DNA from 4 places in the Lysinibacillus sp. TE18511 genome. Region 2 is predicted to be linked to each of the others. Evidence: riboswitches for the same ligand, from Rfam matches in the RefSeq annotation. Region 2 holds a riboswitch; each other region holds the start of a gene.

Region 1 (5,954 bases), on a different contig from region 2:
ACGCGTAACGATGACATCATCCTCTAGGGTAATTGACTCAAATTCAGTAGCTGACATATTTTGGAATATTTCTGTCCTTTTCTTCAACTAGGTTCGCTAAACCTAATCCGTTCTCTTATGAACTGCTGTATATCACTATACAGAGGAGACTATATCATCATCCTTAGCTCTACCTGTAGGATGCTCCGCTTTTCCCTTTATGAATTATCCCTATATCGGGCCTCGCTTGAGGGGTACTCTACTCGCTTCTTCACTCATGTTTTTCAATGAGCTATGCTTTCGATAGTCGTTAGGCTTTTACTTTTGATTAATAAAAACATGGTCAGGGAAATTTTGAGAGTTCATGCGATACCTCATTGCATGAGTTGAAATACCATAAAACTTTGCTGCCTCAGTAATGGAATCAAAAACTTGATTTCCAACTTTGCATTTATATCCACTAATTTTATGTTCTTTTTTCGGCATTAATCGTTCATATGTTGGAAAGTTAACCGAATTTAATCTGTAATTTATTGTGCTAATTCCAATACTCAATTTTTTTGAAGCAATTGTAACTGAATCATACTGCACACCATCAATTACTACTCGTTTAGAATTGGCTTTTTTCACTGAATCTATCATTTTCTTCGTTTTAGCTTTTCCAAATTGATGATTTCCTTCTCCAGTCATTTGCTCAATTCTTTGTTTTCTAATTGCTTCTTTATTTGGATGAAAAGTGAAAACATCTCCACCAATAGAAGTTAGTTTAATATTGTAAAATTCAGTAGAATTAACAACATCAAAATAATTTAAATAAAACTCTTCTAATTGATTCAATTCTTCATCGGAATACGCATTACAAATTATTTTTCTCTCAAAATTTTCTTTACCATATTTTTTTATGGCTCTCTTTAAATATACTCCTGATCCTAAATAATTTTCCCAGTTATTTATACGATCATAAATACATTTTCCAATATACTTTTTGCCATTTACTTTATTTATTGTTACATATATGAACCCATATGCTTTAGAAATATCGATCACCCCTAAAACAGAATATTTGTTCTATTATATGAAACATAGTATATTTAATCAAAAGATTTAGCACGGTGGGTTATCACATTGTGACTTTCCCCGTTTAACGGAGTTTTCGACAACCATTTCTGATTGAAGGTGCTACTATTAACACAAATTACTTGAGTAAACCATCCCTTCATGCTTATTCGGATTCATACGATTTACTTCATCACGATAAAACATAAACGGCACGCCCGTTTCAAGCTGTGAGCGCATAATACGTTTCATAATATCGATCGCTGGTACGACTTCACGGCTTAATAAAGGATTGGCAATACATTCTGCATATTTTGTACGGAAGGAGCCGTCACCTTTTTTCTCATCATAGAAATCTTCTAATGAGAAGCCCATGACCTCTCGCACTTCATGTGGGTCAAATAAATGCCATTCCCCACGTGCCTCAACTGTCTCCATAAATAAATCCGGTAAGCATAATCCTGTGAAAATATCATGGGCACGCAAACGCTCATCCCCATTGTTTAAACGTAAATCTAAAAACGTAAAGACGTCCTTATGCCAAACATCTAAATAGACCGCAATAGCTCCTTGGCGTTGACCAAGCTGATCGACTGAAACTGCCGTATTATTAAGCTGTTTAATCCAAGGTAATACGCCACTTGATGCACCTTTAAAACCTTTAATAGATGAGCCTCGGCTACGAATTTTGCCCATATAAACGCCAATACCACCGCCGTACTTCGATAATGTTGCGACATCTGTATTCGTGTCATAAATACTTTGTAAACTATCATCGACTGTATCGATAAAGCAGCTAGATAACTGGCCATGCGTTTTACCTGCATTCGATAATGTCGGAGTGGCTACAGTCATATATAAATTACTCATCGCCCAATAAGACTCTCGCACCTTTTGTAAACGATTTTCTGTTTCATCCTGCATCAATGTCATCGCAATGACCATCCAACGTTCCTGTGGTAACTCTACAGGTGTTTTCGTATAATCACGTACAACATAACGGTCCATCAATGTTTTTAAGCCAATATATGTAAATAACTCATCTCGACTTTGTTCTAAATATGTAGCAAGTTCCTGAAGCTCCTGCTTACTATATTTTGTTGTTAAACTTTCATGATACAAACCAGCCTCTGTATAGCGTGCTAATTGTGCTGGGAACACCTGATAAACATCTTTTACTGAAACACCGCGACGCATTGCAAACTGGTCATATAATTTTTCTAAATAAATTTGCGCTGCAACAAATGTCCAATATGGCTCCTCTTCATCAATTAGGCTAAGCGTTTGTAAAATCATCGCATCCGCCCATGCCTCAAATGTGGCATCGTCATTTTTTCGTAGCCATCGATCCGATAACCTTACAAAACTTTCAAGTTCATCCTCCGTGTAACTTTTCTTTAGCTTAGCAATTTGCTGTTCGATTTGAATTGTCATATACACATACTCTCCCTTTCTTTCTCCAGACAACACAAAAAGCGATCACGCATCCTCTATCGGTTGCGTGATCGCTGTAAAATCGGAAATGGAAATGAAGGACATGCACACACAGAAGTGAACAAATCTCTCGCCTCCACTTCTCAATCCCCGAAGAATGTGTCGCTGTCTTGAACAAATCGGCAGGTCTCCTGGCTCATGCTTCCTCCAAATGATCACCTTCCCATTGTTAACAGTGGCCTCTTCATCATTTGTCAGCACTTACAGTTGCGGGGACAGCTTCGGCATAAGATGACTCTTTTTCCGAATTCCCTTTTAAACCACATTGGTACCGCTCGTCCAAAATACTATATATTGTGTTTTAACTCCTAAACAAATCTAACATATTGTGTTTATTGTTGCAATAGGTGTTTTGCCCCTTGATTTTTTTTACGCACTACTTTTTCTCGAAGCAAGCCCAATTACAATGCAGTTTTACGTAGTTTCTCAAAATTTCTAAGAAAGATTTTTTGTGCCAGCTGCTCTTTTTCTGGATGTATTCCGAGTAAAATGACTGCACATGGACCAGCCGTTTTCTCAACATTTAACGAACTTTTGACCTGTTGATTACCAAAAAGACGGGTAAATTCTGCTTGCAAACCTTTTGATCCAACTGGCCAAACTTGCTGTACAATTTCCTCTTTCCATGCCTGAAAAATAGGCTGTAGCTGGGCAACATCCTCAGGCTGTGCAAGGACTTCATTGCCAACAAGCGGCAGTCCATATGTATACCAAATTAGCTGTTCATGCTTATATGGTGTGCGTTGCTGCTGTTCACCAAGCATCGTTATGGACAAACCAGATTGTACAGTCGGCATATTGGACTCAGTGCTACCGTCTATTTGTGGACAAATAAGACCAGCTTCATCAAAAACTTGTTGAATACCCGCCACATAACGAGACCATGCCGCATCCCCTGAAAAATTAGCGAGTAGGACATGTGTAGGTAAAGCATTTGCGGCAAGCTGCTCTAAAAAAGTAACACGTGCTGTCAAGTATGCCGTGAGTTGATCTGAGGCAGACACAACATCTTGTGTCTTTTCACCAATGGCTGCGGCATTATCTGTTGTAGCAATCAGCTCACCTACTTTTATGGCATTTCTCAATGTAATCGCCCTGCCTTACGCACAAATACTTTAGATAAAATTGGCATTACAACTGCAACGATGACTAAATTAATTAGTGTTGCCAACGGAAGACTAGTAAGAGATGCCCAATAAAATGCCGGACTAATGATAAAGTAAAACGGTAATGGTGCCACAACGCCATTTAAAATCAGTGCCACAGGCCATTTCCAGAAATGCATTCCTTTTTTATGCATCACTCCGAAGATCCATACAACGATAAACATCTCTACTGCGATAATAATATGGAGTGGTCCAAGTAGGAAGCCAGAAGTTAAGGCCGTAATAAAATGCCCAATTGCCCCTGCAACCCCAGCCAATACCGGAGATAAAAATACAACGCTCAAAAATGCAGGAGCAGCGTCCAGCGCAGCAGTTGTAATAAATGGTGTTGGAATTTTAATAACTGCCCCAACTGCACAAATTGCCGCTACCATGGCAACGAGTGTCAATTTCATTAATCTTTGTCGATCCATTCCCTTCCCTCTTTTCTTTTATACTTTGTTCATCATAGCGTGAGGTTGATTTCCGTTCCGGCTGGGCGCTTTGTTGCTGACGCTTCGCTTTCGCGCAGATAAAACATTTGCCGCTGACGCTTCGCTTTCGCGCAGATAAAACATTTGCCGCTGACGCTTCGCTTTCGCACAGATAAACATTTGCCGCTGACGCTTCGCTTTCGCACAGATAAACATTTGCCGCTGACGCTTCGCTTTCGCACAGAAAACATCCGCTGCGCTCCAGGGTCTCGGGCCTACAGATGTTTTTTGCGCGAAAGCGTAGTGCTAACGAAGCGGCAGCAGCACTGATGTAGGTCATGAAGGCGTTATCACAGACGTGATGCTCTTAGCCTTCGTTCCTCTAGCGCTAATCCCCAGGGAGTCGCCCATCCTCCACCCCAATCAACTTATTTACAAAGCATACGTCCTTGGAAATCTTATCCACAAAACGAAAAGCCTAATAAAAATTTTTTAAAACTATATCATTTGATCTGTTCCCCGACACCATACCAAATGCGTACAACACGGTCGGCTTCTGCAAATAAAGCCTGGTACAAACGCCCACATGTATCACGCAATAATCGTGCCTGTTTTTCCATCGGCACAACCCCTCGTCCCATATCGGTCACAATTATATAGAGTGCACAATTTTCTTCAAGAGTCTTTAGTCTTGTCAAAATGGTTCTCACAATGACCTCATCATCCTCTAGATCTTGTGTCACGAGCCAGTTCTCTAGGTTTTTAATAACAAGTACATCACTGGCAGGAGTATCATCAGGTACATAGCCATCTACTAGCTCAACTTTTTGATCTGCAAGTAAATTCATGACATAGTCGGTTTTTCCACTATAAGCTCCTCCGATAAAGACATGCATCTCGCCCCCTCCTCCCAAGCCTTTCTTGAAAACGTTAAAGAAAACATTTTATCATGCGGTGTATGGTACGTCCAAAAGGGTTGCTCAGTCGGTGCAAATGCAACAAGAAGTGCTCGAATGACTCCACCATGCACAACAAGGTGATAAACGTCTTCTCCTTTTGGTAACACTGTAAATCCTTCAATGACTCGTGCACAAAATGCATCAAAACCTTCCCCTTTTGGAGGCGGTGATTGTACCGGATCATCTAACCATGCACAATAACGACAATCAGATTTTAAATCCTCATATGTTCGCCCTTCAAATTCTCCGAAGTTCGACTCTCGGAATCTTTTATCTGCCATGTAAGTTGCATTCGGAAAGTAATGAGCAGCCGTTTCTCTACAGCGCAGTAAATCGCTACCATACACTTTCTTGATATCTTTATCTACAACAGTCAGCGAAGATACATCGGCTAATGAAGAATCTGTCCAGCCAATATACCGTTTTTCTAAATTTTCCTTTGTTGGTGCATGTCTCATTAAGCGCACATTAACAACGTCACCCACAATACAACCTCCATTCCTTCAATTGATGCACCGAGTAAATCCCCAGAAACGCCACCAAAGTTGCGCACCGTAAATTGTCGAAAGACTAAAAAGGCAATCGCTAATACAGCCATCAACACGAACGGAACAAACGAAAAGCCTATTACAATCCATAAGCTACTATACGCCACAACCAATGTTAAAAACATAAAGCAGATAAGTAATCCTGGCTTAATATGCGTTTTAAAAAAGTAGGCAAGCCCTTTTTCTTTTGAACACTGGAGCGACATAAAATAAAAACTCATACCCACTCGTGTTAATAATGGAATAAAAATCAACATCCAAAGAGCTAATTTATGCTGCACAAATAGCTCATGTAAAATAACAAGTTTACCAAGCACTAAAAATAAGACTGAAAGCACT
Region 2 (5,954 bases):
GCCATTTCAAAGACCCATGGGCGTTCGAGATGGGCCTGTTCAAGCAACTGCTCTTGATAGAACAACTCAACAGGGTCCCCATTATAAATGATTTTTCCAGCTTCCATCACGATGATTTGGTCTGCCCATTCATAGGCTAATGGGATATCATGCGTTGCTAGTAAAATAGTACGTTCACCATTCTCTAATTTAGCTAAATACTGTAAAACTTGTGCAGCATAATAATTATCAAGTCCAGCTGTTGGTTCATCTAATAATAAAACAGATGGTTCCATCGCTAGTACTCCAGCCATTGCAACACGTTTTTTCTGGCCAACACTTAAAAAATGGATCGGTTTATCGAGTAATGGTTCAACTTCAGTTTGAGCAACAGCCCATGCAATTTTCTCTTCAATTTTTTCAGTTGTCCAACCAAGGTTTAAAGGTCCAAATGCAATATCTTGCATAACAGTACCTGAAAAAAGCTGGTTGTCTGCATCTTGAAAAACAATTCCAACCTGTTGGCGCAATTCTTTTAATGCTTTTCTACTATAGTTAAGTTCCTTGCCACAAAACGATATATTTCCAGTGGTAGGCTTTAAAATGCCATTTAAATGCTGAAATAAAGTCGATTTCCCAGCTCCGTTATGACCAAGTAAAGCGATTTTTTTTCCCTTTGGAATTTGGAGTGTAAGATCTGTCAAAGCATGGGTTCCATCTGCATAAGCGTAGGATAATTGTTTTAGTTCAAAGTATAAATCAGTCATCAGAAAAAACCTCCATAAATGATAAGGGAAATAAAAATAGCAGCCATACCTAGCCAGTTTTTCATGCAATAGGTAACATTCTCCTGCCAATAGACAGTTTCTCCACCGCGTGCCTGCATTGCATTGTTTAGTTCACGACTTCGCTGAAACATCTCGGCAAATAAAGCTGCAATCAGCATTGAAATTGAGCGCAGCCATTGCATAGGGGAGCGGTAACCTAATCGAGCCTGCTGGGCAAGATGAATTTTTTGCATACTGTCTAAAAAAATAAAAATAAATCGATACGTTAGTTCCACTAGCTCTACAAATAAAGTGGGAAGTCGCCAAAGTCGTAGAACATAGCAGATCGATTGTACGGATGTTGTAAGAATTAAAAAATACAAACAGCTAATGCTGCCAAGTACGATGAAAAAAAGCTGCTGTGCTGTTTCTATACTCGCGCGCCCTACAAAAATTGTCCAACCGTTAATAGAAAACGACCAAATATGTGTAGGGAGAGTGCTTGTTGATGGGGCTATAGAAATTAATATTGATAGTAAACTAGAAAGTAAAAAAAATCCCGGTAGTAATAGCAGTTTTGCATAATATTTAACTGGGATTTTTGCGCTTAAAATGGTAAAAGCACTCATTACAATAAATGTAATGAGTGAAATTCGTTCATCTCTCATGATAAGCGACAATAATAGTAGTCCTATGGATAACGTCATTTTTTCTAGCGGATGAACAGACGCTAGCTTATTCAAATAAGCATACTTATCTATGAGTAACATATCGTTTAACCTTCTTTATGTTTGCCGCGCATAAAGCCGATGAAATAGCCGATAAATCCAGCGCCGATAGCAGCTTGTAGAGCGAATAATAAGCTTTCAATTTCACCACTTGGTGGCTCCCAAATGCTTTCAAACCATGGTTCGTAGTCAGCGTTAATTTCACCAATTGCTGCTTCCGCTTGGCCATCAGCACCCTCAAATTCTGCACCCTTTTGGATAAATAGAGGAATGATAGCTAGAAACACAACAATTGCCAAGAGCAGTAAATTTTTTTTCATTTTAGTGTGCCTCCTTAGCTGAGAAAACACGTAATGCTTTTAGTTCGCTCACATTATATTTTTTCAAGAAATTCATAACGATCACTGTTAAAATTCCTTCACTTACCGCGAGCGGAATTTGTGTTATTGCAAAAATACCAGCAAATTTTGTGAATGATGCCATAAACCCTCCTACTTCAGAAGGGAAGGCAAGAGCTAATTGTACAGATGTAACAACATATGTACCTAAGTCACCAAGCATTGCTGCTAAAAAGACAGCTACTGAAAATGATAGCCCCATTTTTTGTGCGCCCTTAAATACAGAGTAAGCAATAATAGGACCAACAATTGCCATGGAAAATGCATTTGCCCCTAATGTTGTAAGCCCACCATGTGCTAAAAGTAAAGCTTGGAATAATAAAACGATTGTCCCGATCACACTCATAGCTAGTGGTCCAAAAAGAACAGTCCCAAGTCCAACTCCTGTCGGATGCGAGCAGCTCCCCGTTACAGAAGGGATTTTTAAGGCTGATAATACAAAGGTGAAGGCACCGGATAAACCTAGTATCATTTTTGTTTCAGGATTTTCATCAATGGTTTTACGAATAGAGCGTAATCCTAAAATAATAAATGGAATCGATAAGACCCACCAAAAAATTGCCCATTCAATCGGCAAAAAGCCCTCCATGATATGCATAGCAAATGCACGATTTGGCACAAATAAAAATGCCAGCAAGAAATAACTAAGCTTCCAAGGTGAGAATTTCAAAATCTCTCCTCCTAACATTATATTTTTCGAATGTAGCGTGCGAACGATATCAATTTCGCCTTGGCGTAATTGCGTTCGAGGCTTTATTTTCATTCAGGAGGTGTTTTGGCTATATCTGTAAACATCTACCACCATGAGATGGAGTCTCTTCTGAATGAAAATAAAAAGCACTTCTCCGACTTTGGAAAAGTGCATAGCTAAAAGAGGCAAATAAAATTTTAATCTGCTAAGCCGCACACCTATCCTCGTAGGTTGAAACGATCACATATTTTTCGGCAGGTCTCCTGGCTTTAGTTCAACGTTTTATAGGCCTTCCCATCCTTTGGACAGTGACATGATCTATAAAACTCCCTAGTACAGTGGCGGGACCGCGCCGGACTTGAACCGGCTTCCCTTTTAAGCGAAATGGTATACACTTCGCACCGAAAAAGAATGAAGTTGTGAGATTTCACGACAAAGTGTAACATGAATTTCCACATATATGCTATACTTTTTATAAAAATTTTAGAATTAAAGGTCAATGTCGAAAATTCAGATAAATACAGATAAAAATTTCGCGTTTTCTCTGAATTTTTAATAAAAATGTCACAATTTGAGAAAGAAATATTGAAATTTTTAAAAATTAAGATATGATAGAGACAGTTTTCTATTACATAAAAAGTACAATTTCATATAAAACATCAATAAGTGCTTGAATATTTTCGAGATAATAGGGAAATCGGTGAAAATCCGATACAGCCCCCGCTACTGTAATAGCTGATGAAATCGCAAATGCCACTAGTGAAAACTTAGGAAGGCGCGAAAGTAAAAGGATGCTTAAGTCAGGAAACCTGCTTATTGTGATGATGCATGCAAACTTTTCGGAGGGAGAAGTTGAAGCGAGAGCGAGTAGCTGTATATATTCGTTTTTTATTTAGCTTCTACAAAACCTTTACTCTTCGTCTAGAGTAAAGGTTTTTCTTTTTCCTAAAAGCAAATGAGGGGAGAACAACAATGACAACTTGGAATTTAGAGGGGATGAAAACGCATCTTTTTATTTGCAATGGCAGTAGCTGTATGAAAAAAGATGCAGAGGAAATTACACAGGCAATCCGTGATGAAATACAAATGCAAGCGCTTGATCAGGACATACATACGACTAGGACACGCTGTAATGGTAGATGTAAGGATGCATGTGTTGTTATCGCTTATCCTCAGGGGAATTGGTACCGTGTGCCGACTACAGAGCATGCGCGGGCACTCGTACAAGATTTAAATCATGAAGCATTACAAAATGAGCATGTCTTTACATTGCGTGAAGGTTCGTTACAGCGTACAGCACAAACAACAGCCATTAAAGGCATTGAAAAGGTGAAAGAGGGGTAACAAAATGGCGCAAAAAGGAAAGATTTTCGTAGTTGGTTTTGGACCTGGGGATTTTAAACATATTACGACTCGTGCTGTTGAGGCACTTCAACAAAGTGATATGATCATAGGCTATAAAACATATGTTGAGCTTATTCAGGATTTAGTTAGTGCAAAGTCAATTGTTAGTACTGGTATGACAGAAGAAGTTTCACGTGCACAAGAAGCAGTGCGCCAAGCAGAGGCAGGAAGTATCGTATCGGTTATATCGAGCGGTGATGCTGGCGTTTATGGCATGGCAGGCTTAGTATATGAAGTTTTAATTGAGCTAGGCTGGACGGAAGCAACTGGTGTTGAGGTAGAGATTGTTCCAGGTATTTCTGCTATCAATTCATGTGCAAGTTTACTAGGTGCTCCGATTATGCATGACGCCTGTACGATTAGTTTAAGTGACCACTTAACACCTTGGAATTTAATTGCAAAGCGAGTAGAAGCAGCGGCAATGGCTGATTTCGTTATTGCTCTTTATAACCCAAAAAGTGGCCGTCGTACGAGACAAATCGTAGAGGCACAACGAATTTTATTAGAATATCGTTCTCCGGATACACCGGTAGGACTTGTGAAAAGTGCGTATCGTGAACGTCAGGAAATTACGATGACGACTTTAGCAGAAATGCTAGAACATGATATTGGCATGCTAACAACTGTTGTTATCGGGAATTCATCAACGTTCTTCTATGACAATAAAATGATTACGCCACGTGGTTATCAGCGCAAATATACACTCGGCGATGAAAAACAACCGTTACGACCACATCAACGTCTAAAAGAAGAAAATGAACCATGGGCAATGAATCAAGAAACAGGGATGGCTCGTAATGATTTTGCGACAGATCCCAATGCAAATCGTATTAAGCCCAGTTTAGCCATAACATCAGAACCAAAGCCTAAAAAAAAGTCATCACTTGAAATGGCGACATCAGCACTAGCAATGGTGAAGGGAACAAGTGCAGTGAGGGTAACACCGAAGCTTGTTCAACAAAAAATGGAATCCATTTTTGAATTAGCTGTGAGTCCAGGAGTAGCTAATAAGTTCTTTACTCCTCAACAAATGATGACGCTAGCAGAGGTAGTTGGAGAAGAAGGAACGATGGAGTATACACCAGACCATCAAATTCATCTGAAAATTCCGACGACTGATCCTGCAGTGATTACAGCAAAGCTTCGAGAAGTTGGCTTTTTACTAGCACCGATTGGTGACGTGCTATCGTTAAAGGCTTGTGATTTCTGCTATGGAGAAAAGACTGATTCGATTCCTTATGCGGAAGAGATTCAAGAAAAGCTTGGTGGTATGTCGTTACCGAAAACGTTGAATATAGGTTTTAACGGCTGTGGTATGGCATGTTATCGAGCGGTATTTGATGATATTGGTATTGTTTATCGCAAAAGTAAGTTTGATGTTTTTATTGGGGCTAAGCCAGTTGGTCGTACAGCACATGCGGCCCAGCCTGTTGTGGAGGGTTTAGAACCTGAGCAACTTATACCGCTGATCACAGATATTATCGAAGAGTATAAAGCAAATGCACATCCGAATGAACGTTTGTTTAAATACTTTAAGCGTGTGAAAAAGATACTTCATTTTACGTATCAGGATATGTCTTCAAAAATAAAAGTTGAGCCAGCTCCGTGCGGCGACTAGTGAGGAGTAATGAGGATGAAAGCAATTTTATTTGTCGGCCATGGGAGCCGTTTAGCAGCAGGAAATGATGAGGTACGTACATTTATTGAGCAAATGACACCTCGTATTGATGATAGTTTTTTAGTAGAAACATGTTTTTTAGAGTTTGCTTCGCCAAACATTGAAGAAGGTATTACGAACTGTGTCAAGAAGGGCGCTACTGAGGTACATGTTATTCCGATTATTCTTCTTCATGCGGGACATTCAAAACTGCATATTCCTGCAGAAATCGAGCATGCGCGTGAGCATTATCCAAATATTACATTCACATATGGCCAAACAATTGGTGTCCATGAAGAAATATTTGCGATTCTAGAAGACCGCCTAGCA
Region 3 (5,954 bases), on a different contig from region 2:
AATCGCCACCCTCAGTATGCTTAATATGCGCTCGTCCCGTTAAGAGTGTGAAACGAATATCCGTGACAGGAAAACCTGTTAATAAGCCATGATGATCCCGTTCGAATACATGTTTTTCTATGAGTCGCTGATTGCCAACCGATAAATCATCCGCGTGGCATGCATTGACAAATGTAATGCCAGCACCACGCGTGTTTGGCTCCATCAATAAATGTACCTCGGCGTAGTGCTTTAATGGCTCGAAATGGCCGTAGCCTGTTACAGTTGTTGCGATTGTTTCCATATATAAAATTTGTGGGTCACCAAATGAAACAACTAGTGAGAAACGTTTGTGAAGGACTTCGGCAAGCACCTCGAGTTGGATGACGCCCATAATATGGACATGAATTTCTTGGAATTTTTCATGCCATAGTACTCGTAATGATGGTTCCTCTGCTTCAAGCATGCGAAAAATTTTTAAAACTTCTTTTATATGCTGATCGCCTGCATATTGGACTTTTGCCTGCAAGGTCGGCACTAACTCATAGGGCTGCGGGTTAGTCGCGCTACCGATGATATCACCGATGTTAGCGAGACTTAGACCTTTGACTGCGAAAATCTCCCCAGCTTCAACCTCATGGACTGTTTCATAGCGATTTCCATTATATAATCGGATTTCCGTCACTTTTTCAGTTAGATCTCCAAACGAAAATTCATCACGAACACGCAGAGTTCCTTGTAATGCCTTCATAAAAGTTAAGCGTTGATGTCCATCGTGACGAATTTTAAACACCTCTCCTTGGAACGTTACATTGTTGTTAAAATGTGTCTCAGTAAGTAGAGGGAGCTGTGAAATGAATTCTTTTATCCCAGTATCTTTTAAAGCAGAGCCAGAAAAACATAAAAAGGCCTTTTCCTGTTTAATCATCGCTTGTATATGAGTAAGGCAGTTAACGCTATCCAACGTCTCGTTAAGAAAAGCATCGAGAAGCTGCTCATCACGCTCAGCAAGCCACTCCATCATGTGATTGGAAACATATTCAGTACGGAGCGGTTCATCTACTAATAGTACATCCTTAGAGCAATCTTTTTGAAGCTGTGTCATAACGGCTTCGATATCTGCACCTTCACGATCTATTTTGTTGATAAAGAAGAAGGTAGGGACATGATACTTGCGTAAAAGTTGCCACACGGTTTCAGTATGACCTTGTACTCCTTCGACCGCACTAATAACAATGATGGCATAATCCATAACACGAATAGCACGTTCCATTTCTGGCGAAAAATCGACGTGCCCAGGTGTATCGATTAACGTATATGTATCGTTTCCAATCGTCATGCGACCTTGTTCCGCAAAAATAGTAATGCCTCGCTGACGCTCTAGTTCGTGATTATCTAGAAATGTATCTCGATGATCAACTCGACCACGGGCTTGAATACTGTTTGTATGGAATAGTAACTGCTCAGAAAATGTTGTTTTTCCTGCATCAACGTGAGCGAGTACACCAATTGTTTTATGCATAAAAAATCCTCGTTTCTATTTTTCGTCCATTATCATTGTAACAGAAATAAAATAAAGTAAAGACTACTAATCAGTGGGGGTTTCGTCACCTCAACTGGATAGAGAAACACCCTGTTGCCCCAAAGCAATCGGGCATTTCCGGGCTGTTAATCTCCCGCTAAACTTCTTGGCTAACTGCTAGTTATGTGGGATAAAAATATTTCATGTAAAATAGTTAGTGTTTATGTCGAAATAGTGCTACTATATTCATAACAATTATTTTTTGATTTTTTCGAGAGATTGCGAACATAAATTTCTTCTGCTAGTCTAGCAATAACATTCATAACAAAATAATAGATGTGTTGGTGCAAATGATTTGTCATTTGCTTAAAAGGGAAATCGGTGCGAATCCGATGCTGTCCCGCAACTGTAAATGGGGAGTCTATACAAGATGCCACTGTAGCCATGCTATGGGAAGGGGTATAGATGATGAACCTAAGCCAGGATACCTGCCAATATGTAATCTTTGCTTAAACCACGAGGATGGGGCTAGTGAATAGGTTGTAAAACCCATCTTTCACTATGCGAACCTCTTGGAAACAAGGGGTTTTTTTTATGCCCTTTTTACCTTATGTTCAGCGAATGTGGATTCGGTAAGGAGTTCTTAGGGGATGTTAGCCTAAAACCATCACATCCATGCGATAACGGCTAACTGACCTGCATCGGTAAAAACGCCACGTCCTGTGGCATTACCGAAATGACCGACATCGTGTTGGCCCTCGTGCAGGCCTAAGCACAAAGCCGAATCCGGACGCAATTATGCCGAGGTATAATTGATCATTCAGTAGCGAGGAAGTCAAGCGATTTCTTTCTATATATTTAACATCAAAGGAGACGAGGACATGAAGAAATGGAAAAGATTGTGGCTTGTCTTTGCGATAGCATTGATCGCTATACTTAGCGCGTGTAATGCAAAGGACAAACCAGAATCGGCTGCACAAGGGGAGAAGGTAGAGCCTTCACAAGCTGAAAAGACAGAGATAACGATTGAAAATAATGGAACAACACAAGTATATAAGGAAGCACCAAAAAAAGCGATTAGCTTAAATCAACATGTAACAGAAATTATGTTAGCGTTAGGCTTAGAAGATTCAATGGTAGGTACCGCCTATTTAGATGACAATATTTACGAGCCCTTACAAGCTGCCTACGATAAAGTGCCTGTGTTAGCTAAACAGTATCCTTCAAAGGAACAGGTTATTGATGCAGAAGCAGACTTTTTATACGGAGGTTGGAAAAGCGCCTTTGGAGAGAAAGGTGTTGGTACACAGGAAGAGCTTGAGGCATTAGGGATTCACACTTATTTACATACAGCCTCAAGTATGACGAAACCAACTTTAGAAGATATTTTCACAGATATCCGAAATATCGCAAAAATATTCCGTGTTGAAGATCGTGGAGATGCTTTAATTGCACAAATGACCAAAGATGTAGAGGCTGTACGTACAAAATTACCACAAAATGGGGAAGAACTGCGTGTATTAGTGTTTGATAGTGGTGATAAAGATGTCCTTACTGCTGGACAAAACTTTATGAATGAGCTTGTGACGATTGCTGGTGGTAAAAATATTTTTGGCGATGTGGAATCAGGATGGACTACGGTATCAAAAGAAGATGCAATAGAGCGTAATCCAGAAGTCGTTGTTGTTGTTGATTATGGAGAAACAACGGCGGAACAAAAAATTAATTTCTTAAAAAATGATCCTGCCTTAAAAGAAATAGAAGCCGTTAAAAATGAACGCTTTGTGATCTTACCACTTTCTGCTGCATCTGAAGGGGTTCGTGCTGCAGAAGCTATTCAAATTTTAGCAAAAGGCTTCTATCCTGAAAACTTTTAGACAAAATAAGGAGCTAGCGACTTGCTAGTTCTTTTTTATAAGGAGAGTTATAAATGAATGCATTTTGTAAAAATATACCGGACAAAACATTTGAAAAGCTAAATCATAATGGAGAGTTTACATGTCTTGCAGTTAGCCCAGGTATTATTAATAAGCATTATACCCCTGCACAATTTCAAACAATTGCAAAGGTTGTAGGGGAAACTGGTGCAATCAAATACTCCGCCTCTTACAGTATATTAGTATCTATTCCGACAGTAGATGTAGCAGATACAACTAAGGAGCTACAAGACGCTGGTCTGTATGTAACAACAAAGAAAGGACCAATTGTTGCGATGAAGGCCTGTGATTTCTGTGATGGTGATAAGATGGAGGCAGCACCGATTACTCAACAGCTATATCATTCATTAGAAGGAATAGCGGTCCCTACAAGATTACGTTTAAACGTAAATGGCTGTGCCTCTGCCTGCTACAATCCAGTATATGATGATATTGGCCTTGTTTATCAAAAAGATAGCTTTGATGTCTATTTAGGGGCGGTGCCAATGGGGGCAAAAGCACAAGCTGGGACGCTATTTGCTAAAAGGGTGGCAGTTGACCGTATTGAAAGTTTTCTTCATGAAATCATTCGACTCTATAATGAGCATGCTCGTCCGAATGAACCTTTTTATAAATTTTATCGTAGAACAAATTCTGCTGATTATTGGAAAATGTAAAAAAAGTGATGTTAAAACACACTTTTTTGAGTTTTGGACCATCCTTTTGTTACTTCTATTGGAATATTCGAGCCAACTTTCATGGTATTTTTGACAATAATCCAGCACCAATATGTTAATCTCCTCGTGAAGCTATTTCTCACGTCTTAGTAATAGGAGACCGTTTAGGTAAAAATTTCTTATTTTGAAATAAATTATATCTGTAGCTCTTTGTAATTATTGCGAAGCAGCTACTTTTTTTTCAGTGTATGTTTTTAAACATCTCATATAAGTAATAACGCGGCCAAATTTAAAAATTTTCTGTTTATAAGCAGGAATAATACTTAGGGCGTCGAAATATTGTACTATGTAATGCAATTAACAAAAAGGGGCGGGAAAATATGACATCCAAACAAGGGATTAAACCGGAAGATCTATATCAATTAAAATCAGTGGCAGATCCACAAGTATCACCTGATGGAACAGAGGTTGTATATGTGGAGACTCATATCAACGACAAGAAAAAAGACTATGTGTCTAATTTATATTACATAAACTTGGATGAAAAAATTCCTCAACAATGGACATTTGGTGAAGATAAAACAAATTCACCTATTTGGTCTCCAGATGGCAGTAAAATCGCGTTTGTGTCAACGAGAAATGGCAAGCCACAAATTTTTGTGCTTTCTAAAACGGGCGGAGAGGCGAAGCAAATTACTCATTGTAAAAACGGTGCGACATCACCTATTTGGTCGCCGTGTGGCAAGAAATTAGCCTTCTCTGTAAAGCTTGGTAAAAATGAAAGCATTGATGATAAAGCTGAACCTGATAAGAAAGAAGACAAAGAACTAAAACCACTTGAAATCGAAAAGATGAAACATAAGTCAGATGCAGCTGGATTTCTGGATATGGAGCAATTTACTCAAATTGCAATCGTCAATCTTGAATCTGGGGAATTAGAGCTGATGACGGAAGGAAAAGATCATTTCCAGCTTGGTACATGGTCTCCAAATGGAAAATATCTTTCTTACAGTGCAGACTTAACAGAGGATCTAGATTTTTCATTCATGAGTGATATTTACTTATTGGATGTAGAAACGAAACATGCGCGCAAGCTAACGGAAGGAACAGGGGTGTTCTACCAAACTTCATGGTCTCCGAATAGCCGCTACATAGCTTTTGTTGGCAGTGAAAGAGAATTTGAAAATGCGACACATGCGAAGCTATGGATTTATGATTTGGAACATAACCTTACGACATGTGTAACGAGTGAATTTGACGTGCCTGTCGGTGATTTTGTTGTGGGCGATTTCCTTCAAAGTGTTGTTGCCCCGCGTGTCCAATGGTTGGAGGATAGTGAAAGCTTTTACTTCCAAGTGACAGATCGCGGAAATACAGCCATTTATTTTGGCAATCTTTCTGGAGAATTATATCCAGCTATACATGATGATCAGTATGTATATGGTTTTTCACTTGATCAAAAAAATGATAAAGCGGTAGTCGCAATTAGCACGACGACAAATCCTGGCGATCTATTTTACGTAAATTTAAATACTGGTGAAAAGGAACAGCTTACACAAGTTAATGAAGAATTTTTAAAGACGAGAGAATTATCTGTGCCCGAAGCAATGGAATATGAAGGGGCGGATGGCTGGAAAGTAAGCGGCTGGATGATGAAGCCAATCGGCTATGAAGAAGGGAAGAAATATCCACTTATTCTAGAAATCCATGGTGGTCCGCATGCGATGTATGCCAACACCTATTTTAATGAATTCCAAATCCTTGCTGCACAAGGCTTTGCGGTTCTTTATACGAATCCTCGCGGAAGCCATGGATACGGACAGAAATTTGTAGATGCAGTCCGTGGTGATTATGGTGGCA
Region 4 (5,954 bases), on a different contig from region 2:
ACAAACCATCGATAAAAAACCAATTTTCACTGGAAATCTCGCATCCCCTGAGGCACGCAAAGAGTTAATAACCACAATATTCATCGTACGGCCTGTCTCAAGCAGAATACTTAATGCTAGCACAGATGCTCCGATGGCTATTACCTCTGGATTATCAGTAAAAACGTGCATAAGCTGTTTCCGGAATATTGTCACAACTGCAACCATAATGATCGTAAAGATAAAAGCTGCACGCACACTTAACCAAAGCTGATGATAAGCTTCATCCTTTTTACCAGCACCAACATAACGTCCAATAATAATAGCTGTTCCTGTACCGATTGCAATCGCAAACAAATACGTAAACATCGAAATATTCATGGCGTATTGTCTTGCTGCAAGCGTCTCTGGGCCTAAGTACGTTGCATAATATAGGAAGACAATCTGACAAAACTGATAAAGAACTTGTTCAAATGCAGACGGCAAGCCTATATTTAATATTTTTCGAACATATTCCTTTGAATACTCGAAATAATAATCTAGCTTCAACCTGACTTCCAAGACTTGATACAACAGCCAGAAAAACACAAGAACTGCTAATCCACGACTTATAACTGAGGAAATAGCTGCACCTTTTACACCTAGCTCCGGTAATCCTAAGTTACCAAAGATTAAACCGTAATTTAATACAACATGCAGCACATTCATACCTAGTGATACATACATCGTTTGCTTTGTCCTACCATGTACACGGATAATCGCTGCTAACGCATTTATAATTGCCTGTAAAAAAATAAAACTTCCGATAATCACTAAATAGCTTTGTGCGTATTGAAGCACTTCCCCCTGCAAGTTCATCATCGTCATTAAATGACTTGAAAAGAAGAAAAATAAAATACTCATCACTAGTCCAACGATCAAATTCATCGTTACTGCTAAAGCGGATATCTTCGCAGCTTCCAAAAAACGCCTTGAGCCTAAATATTGCGACACAACAATAGAAGCACCATTACCAACTACTTCAAGTATTAAAATGGCAATATGAATATATTGATTGGCAGCACCAACCCCTGATACAGCATTATCTGATAGAGCACTGAGCATAAAAGTATCGGCTAGTCCCATCAACATAAATAAAAATACTTCTAAAAATATCGGCCACGTTAAATGAAACAAACTTAACTTGTTAGTCTCTTTTCTCACACTTTCTCTTATTGGATCTGCCAATACGTTTCACTTCTCCTGTACGCGTCATAAAATAATAGTATCTTATCATAGATTATTAGGCTGTAAAGAGTTTTAGTATTAATTATCAAAAAGATTAACACTTCACAAAAAAATCCCTTTCACGACCGTGTGAAAGGGTTTCCTATCAAGTTAAGCAATGCGCCTGTAATTGCGCACGCTTTTCTTTTGTTAGACCAAATTCTTGCTCTAAAAATGCTGTCTTTGAGCCAAATCGGTTATCCATCGCATCAAATGCCGCCTGTAAATAATCCTCACGGGCAGACATTAATGCATAAAATTGCTGTAATTCTCGATCATTGTAATCCTGCTGAATTGCCTGAGCCATCTGTTCTACCAAGGACCGTAAATGTATATTTGTATCTAAATAGTCCTCCATGATTGTTTCCTCAGGTACATCTAAAGCGAGCAAAATAAGTGCACCACCGATACCTGTTCGATCCTTTCCTACCGCACAATGATGTACAAGCCCTAAATTTTCAGGGTTTTGAATCGTTACCATTAACTCCTTAAACGAAGCATTATTAAAAGGCATTTGTGCATAAAATTCTCGGAACATCTCTGGATTTACAACCTTGTAAAAATCATTTCTTCCAGCGTTTGTAGGCATCTCAAAAGCATGATTGCCCTTTGCTGGAATTTGAATATATTTAGCTTGCGGGAAAATCGGATTAGGGTTATTTTGTGCCTCATGGTTGTCGCGATAATCAAAAATTGTTTTCACACCTAGCGTTCCAAAAAGCTCCTTATCTGCTTTCGTCATTTTGCCAAGCGCGGCTGAACGATAAAACAAGCCATTCTTTACAGAACGCCCATCTCTCGTCTTATATCCACCCATATCACGAAAATTATGAACAGCCTCAAACGGAATAATCTTCATATCAAACTGTTTCATTCACTGCACCTCCCTCTGTTAATAAACATTCTTATTTATATTCTATATAACAATTCGCTATAATACCAATTTTCGCACTAGGAAATGTCATCAGCTAGTCTCAAGCTGAGTGATGTAAGGTAATATCCGAGCACTTCTTCATCCACCTGAGCACTTTACCTCCCCAACCGAGCAACTATCATTAGATTCACCCAACATCAAAAAAGCTGCCCTTGATAAAGGACAGCTCTAAAATACTTTTCAATATAGTTTATTTAAATAACTCAGGATATGCTGCTTTTGCTACTAGCTCAACAGCTTCACCAATACGTGGACCTGGACGGTTTGAAATATCAGTATCTATATAATAAACCGCTTTGTTTTGAATGGCTGTGATTGAATTCCATCCATCACGTGCAAGAATTTCTCCCACTGAGTTTTCTACATAGCCTACTGTTGTTAAAATGACTTCTGGATTTTTCGCGATGACATCTTCCTCAGATACCTTTGCCCAGCTTTGAACGTCAGCAAATACATTTTTCACATTTGCAGCATTTAAAATCTCTTGTTGGAATGTACCAGAACCAGCTGTATAGATGTCTGGCTTTGGACCAATTTCTAAGTAAATATTTTTTGGTTCTTTTACATCTTTGACTTTTGCCTGGACTTCCGCAATTTTAGCTTTAATATCTTCATTTAACTTTTCGCCTTTATCTTCAATCCCCATGACAGATGCAATTTGTTGGATATCCCCGTAAACATCATCAAATGAAGCAGCCGATTTGATGGCAAAAACTTTAATTCCTACATCTTCAAGAGTTTTTAGCGCATTTAAGTTTTCATCATCATCACCACCAGTTATATAGGCAATAACGACATCTGGCTTTAACGCTAAAATACGCTCACTATTGAATTTTGTAGAATCAGAAACGCGCTCAATTTTTTGTGCTTCTTCTGGATACGTATCATACTCAGTTGCACCAACGATTTTATCGCCAACGCCTAGAGCAAATAAAATTTCTGTATTACTTGGTTGTAATGAAACAATAGTTTTCGGTACTGCATCAAACGCTACTTCTACACCACGATCATCCGTAACTTTATAGCTTGTGCTCTCAGTTTGTTGCTCGTCCTTAGAAACAGTGTCTTTGTTAGCATCCTCTTTTGTGCCGCAGCCTACTAATACGAGTGCTAACATTAATACAGAAAGCCATTGTAGATTAAACAATTTCTTCATTTCATTGATTCTCCTTTTTCTTTTTCATTGGGTATGACTTACTAATAAACGGTATTTCAGCAATACCAGCGCGCTGATTCATATAGACAGCCATAACAAAAAATATATTGGCTAGTAATCCTAAATAATCAAATAGAATAGCTGGTACTTCCCGTTCCTCAGAAACTTTGTGTAGAATACGGTATGATTTTTTCGCCTCACTACGACATACATGTAATGCAGCAGCAGCCTCTGTTCCTTGCGGTAATACAAAATTCTGAATCTCATCTTTCACATGACTAACATAAAAATCATAACGAACACTAAGCCACGCTAAATCATCTTCAGTTACTGCTAATTTCCCTCGGACGGAGCCATTTACATGGTAAGCCATTGGCAAAATAGCTAATAAATCATCTGCCACTACCCTTACTGTCTCTTTATTTACTGCTACTAAAGCGACACCCATATGTGTTGTAAGACTATCTGTTCGAATTTCAAAATCTACTGTTGATGCCTTTTCACGCATAAATGGATAGCAAGAATAACGTGCATCTTTTTTCAAATCTAGTCCCCGCTTTCCTTCGTGAAAAATTCTTACTAAAAGTGAGTATACATAAAAAAACGTCGACCCTACTCCTAAGGGACGACGAAAATAGCATAAATAGTGTCGCATAGACACGACAAAGCCTATGTATTTGCCGCATATCCTCCTAGCTTCCGAAGAGTATCTATACGTTCAAATAAAGGTCGGTCTCCTGGCTTGTACATCCAATCATGTCATGAGTCATAAAAACTTTCCCATCCGATATTCCGACAGTGGTATATCTTTTATGATTCCTGTACTTACAGTTGCGGAAACAGCTTCGGTCTTTCACCGAATTCCCAATTATGCTTGTTAACACCTTTATTTTGCAAGAATAATTCACTTGTAAAGCAGTTTAACACATATTGATAGGAAAAAATAGCTTTGAAATGAACGGAAAACACATGAATACGAACAATAGTAAGCCTATTTCTACATAGCTATACAAAATGATTCTCTAATCTATATTCAAGAGATTTATAGTTATGGCTCTTCAACTTGACTGCACATTCTGCGAGGGAACGCTCTCTGCAAACGTATCCTCCCTCCACACTAGGTGCTATCATCAGCATACTTCTTTAATCAAGAACAGATTCTAGTATTGATTCAAAGTTTTATAAAATTTTTTCAATAGCTTGCTCAACATCTAGCTGTGAATCTGTAGGTTCAAAGCGGGCAACTGTCTTACCATTTGTATCTATTAAAAATTTCGTAAAGTTCCAGCGAATATTACGACCGTCTAAAAAACTAGGCGCAATTTGGATAATTGCTTCCGCTAACATTTTTTCCTGCATACTTGCCTTGCCAAATTCGCGATAATCTATCTCGTGCTTTAAATAATTGAATAATGGGTGTGTCGTATCTCCATTTACCTGCACCAGTTCAAAAATTGGGAATGTTACACCATAGTTGATTTTACAAAGGTGAGTAGTTTGTTCGCCATCCTCAGGATTTTGATTATCGAATTGATCACAAGGAAAACCTAAAACGACAAAATTATCCTTCCCATATTTATCATACATTTTTTGTAAGTCTTCAAATTGATATGTAAAACGGCACTTGTTTGCTGTATTAACGATTAACAGCGTTTTTCCTCGATAAGTTTCCATTGATAATATCTCACCGTTTGGCTTCTTGACTAAATAATTATAAATGCTCATTGTTTAACTCCTTTTATTTTTTCCTATTTGTCAGGTGTGGTGATGGGCCTTAAAAATAGGCATACGTTAGCACAAAAAATCCTATTATCGGTCAATAATAAACCTATATTTTCCTACTCAGCACGCCTGATATATTATAAACTATTTCTCTATTAACGAAAGAATTTTCACAAAAAAAATAGCCATTCCACGTCTTTAATGGATGGCTTTCATATATTTCTTTTTGTATTTAACATCTTTTTCTTCCGCAATTAAACGCTCCGCAATTTTTAATAGCTTCGGGTCTTTCGTTTCATCAAATAGCTTTTTAAAAGATACAATAATATCATAGCGCATTAATGCCGGTTGCTTTTCGTCTAAGCATGTTTGAAATCTTTTTGCCAAATATGAAACGACTAAATCTCTTTGTACCTGCCCCGCTAAACCTATTTTCCAAATTGCCTGCAAAGTAAGTCTCGCCGTTTCTGTTTTTTCATCATACGTCACTGCCCAAATCTTTAAGAAATCCTCTAATACTCTCTCTTCTGGATCACTTTTTGCTGCCAATGCGCATAAAAATTGTGCCGCGCTTGCACGAACATGCCCATTTTTGTATGTAAGAGCCTGAATAAGTTGTTCCCAAACTGCATATGTCCAATCAACTGGTTCCTGCATTATTTTCATCAATTCTTCGAAAGATTCATATTGAATATCGCGGTCACGTTCTGTTAAATTACTAAAAAGTTGCATAATCCCTTTTTCCATGATTCATCCCTACCTTTATTGTTTCAGACCGTAATAATATTTTTATGTTTTATGGTACACTAAACTTACTTTGCGCAAAGAAGGTGAGTTTATGAATAAAATTAATTCTAGGAAACTGATTTTTAGAATGATTATGATTATTACTTTAAT

The links. Region 2 has a riboswitch for cobalamin ahead of ACVWXS_RS09255 ((2Fe-2S) ferredoxin domain-containing protein). Riboswitches for the same ligand answer to the same signal wherever they lie in the genome.
Region 1: linked by a shared signal. The riboswitch ahead of ACVWXS_RS15185 (ribonucleotide reductase N-terminal alpha domain-containing protein) and the one ahead of ACVWXS_RS09255 ((2Fe-2S) ferredoxin domain-containing protein) in region 2 are both predicted to bind cobalamin.
Region 3: linked by a shared signal. The riboswitch ahead of ACVWXS_RS20355 (ABC transporter substrate-binding protein) and the one ahead of ACVWXS_RS09255 ((2Fe-2S) ferredoxin domain-containing protein) in region 2 are both predicted to bind cobalamin.
Region 4: linked by a shared signal. The riboswitch ahead of ACVWXS_RS01910 (hypothetical protein) and the one ahead of ACVWXS_RS09255 ((2Fe-2S) ferredoxin domain-containing protein) in region 2 are both predicted to bind cobalamin.

The regions. Positions count from the first base shown of each region.
Region 1 is NZ_JBSSFD010000020.1:50,233-56,186, forward strand. It holds partial or broken gene ACVWXS_RS15175 (ribonucleoside-diphosphate reductase subunit alpha) at 1-75, opposite strand, end outside; gene ACVWXS_RS15180 (GIY-YIG nuclease family protein) at 298-1,026, opposite strand; partial or broken gene ACVWXS_RS15185 (ribonucleotide reductase N-terminal alpha domain-containing protein) at 1,168-2,469, opposite strand; cobalamin riboswitch at 2,633-2,820, opposite strand; gene ACVWXS_RS15190 (hypothetical protein) at 2,931-3,614, opposite strand; gene ACVWXS_RS15195 (ECF transporter S component) at 3,611-4,108, opposite strand; gene ACVWXS_RS15200 (hypothetical protein) at 4,032-4,448, opposite strand; gene ACVWXS_RS15205 (bifunctional adenosylcobinamide kinase/adenosylcobinamide-phosphate guanylyltransferase) at 4,612-5,004, opposite strand; gene ACVWXS_RS15210 (histidine phosphatase family protein) at 4,953-5,552, opposite strand; gene cobS (adenosylcobinamide-GDP ribazoletransferase) at 5,525-5,954, opposite strand, start outside.
Region 2 is NZ_JBSSFD010000009.1:94,008-99,961, forward strand. It holds gene ACVWXS_RS09235 (energy-coupling factor ABC transporter ATP-binding protein) at 1-746, opposite strand, end outside; gene cbiQ (cobalt ECF transporter T component CbiQ) at 746-1,516, opposite strand; gene ACVWXS_RS09245 (energy-coupling factor ABC transporter substrate-binding protein) at 1,522-1,794, opposite strand; gene ACVWXS_RS09250 (energy-coupling factor ABC transporter permease) at 1,796-2,560, opposite strand; cobalamin riboswitch at 2,800-2,984, opposite strand; cobalamin riboswitch at 3,211-3,394, shown strand; gene ACVWXS_RS09255 ((2Fe-2S) ferredoxin domain-containing protein) at 3,536-3,907, shown strand; gene cobJ (precorrin-3B C(17)-methyltransferase) at 3,912-5,585, shown strand; gene ACVWXS_RS09265 (sirohydrochlorin chelatase) at 5,601-5,954, shown strand, end outside.
Region 3 is NZ_JBSSFD010000037.1:11,866-17,819, forward strand. It holds gene ACVWXS_RS20350 (GTP-binding protein) at 1-1,501, opposite strand, end outside; cobalamin riboswitch at 1,827-2,011, shown strand; gene ACVWXS_RS20355 (ABC transporter substrate-binding protein) at 2,383-3,378, shown strand; gene ACVWXS_RS20360 (precorrin-3B methylase) at 3,432-4,094, shown strand; gene ACVWXS_RS20365 (S9 family peptidase) at 4,475-5,954, shown strand, end outside.
Region 4 is NZ_JBSSFD010000002.1:102,638-108,591, forward strand. It holds gene ACVWXS_RS01895 (MATE family efflux transporter) at 1-1,206, opposite strand, end outside; gene ACVWXS_RS01900 (tyrosine-protein phosphatase) at 1,352-2,119, opposite strand; gene ACVWXS_RS01905 (ABC transporter substrate-binding protein) at 2,370-3,335, opposite strand; gene ACVWXS_RS01910 (hypothetical protein) at 3,337-3,879, opposite strand; cobalamin riboswitch at 4,046-4,238, opposite strand; gene ACVWXS_RS01915 (glutathione peroxidase) at 4,515-5,060, opposite strand; gene ACVWXS_RS01920 (hypothetical protein) at 5,256-5,804, opposite strand; gene ytvI (sporulation integral membrane protein YtvI) at 5,896-5,954, shown strand, end outside.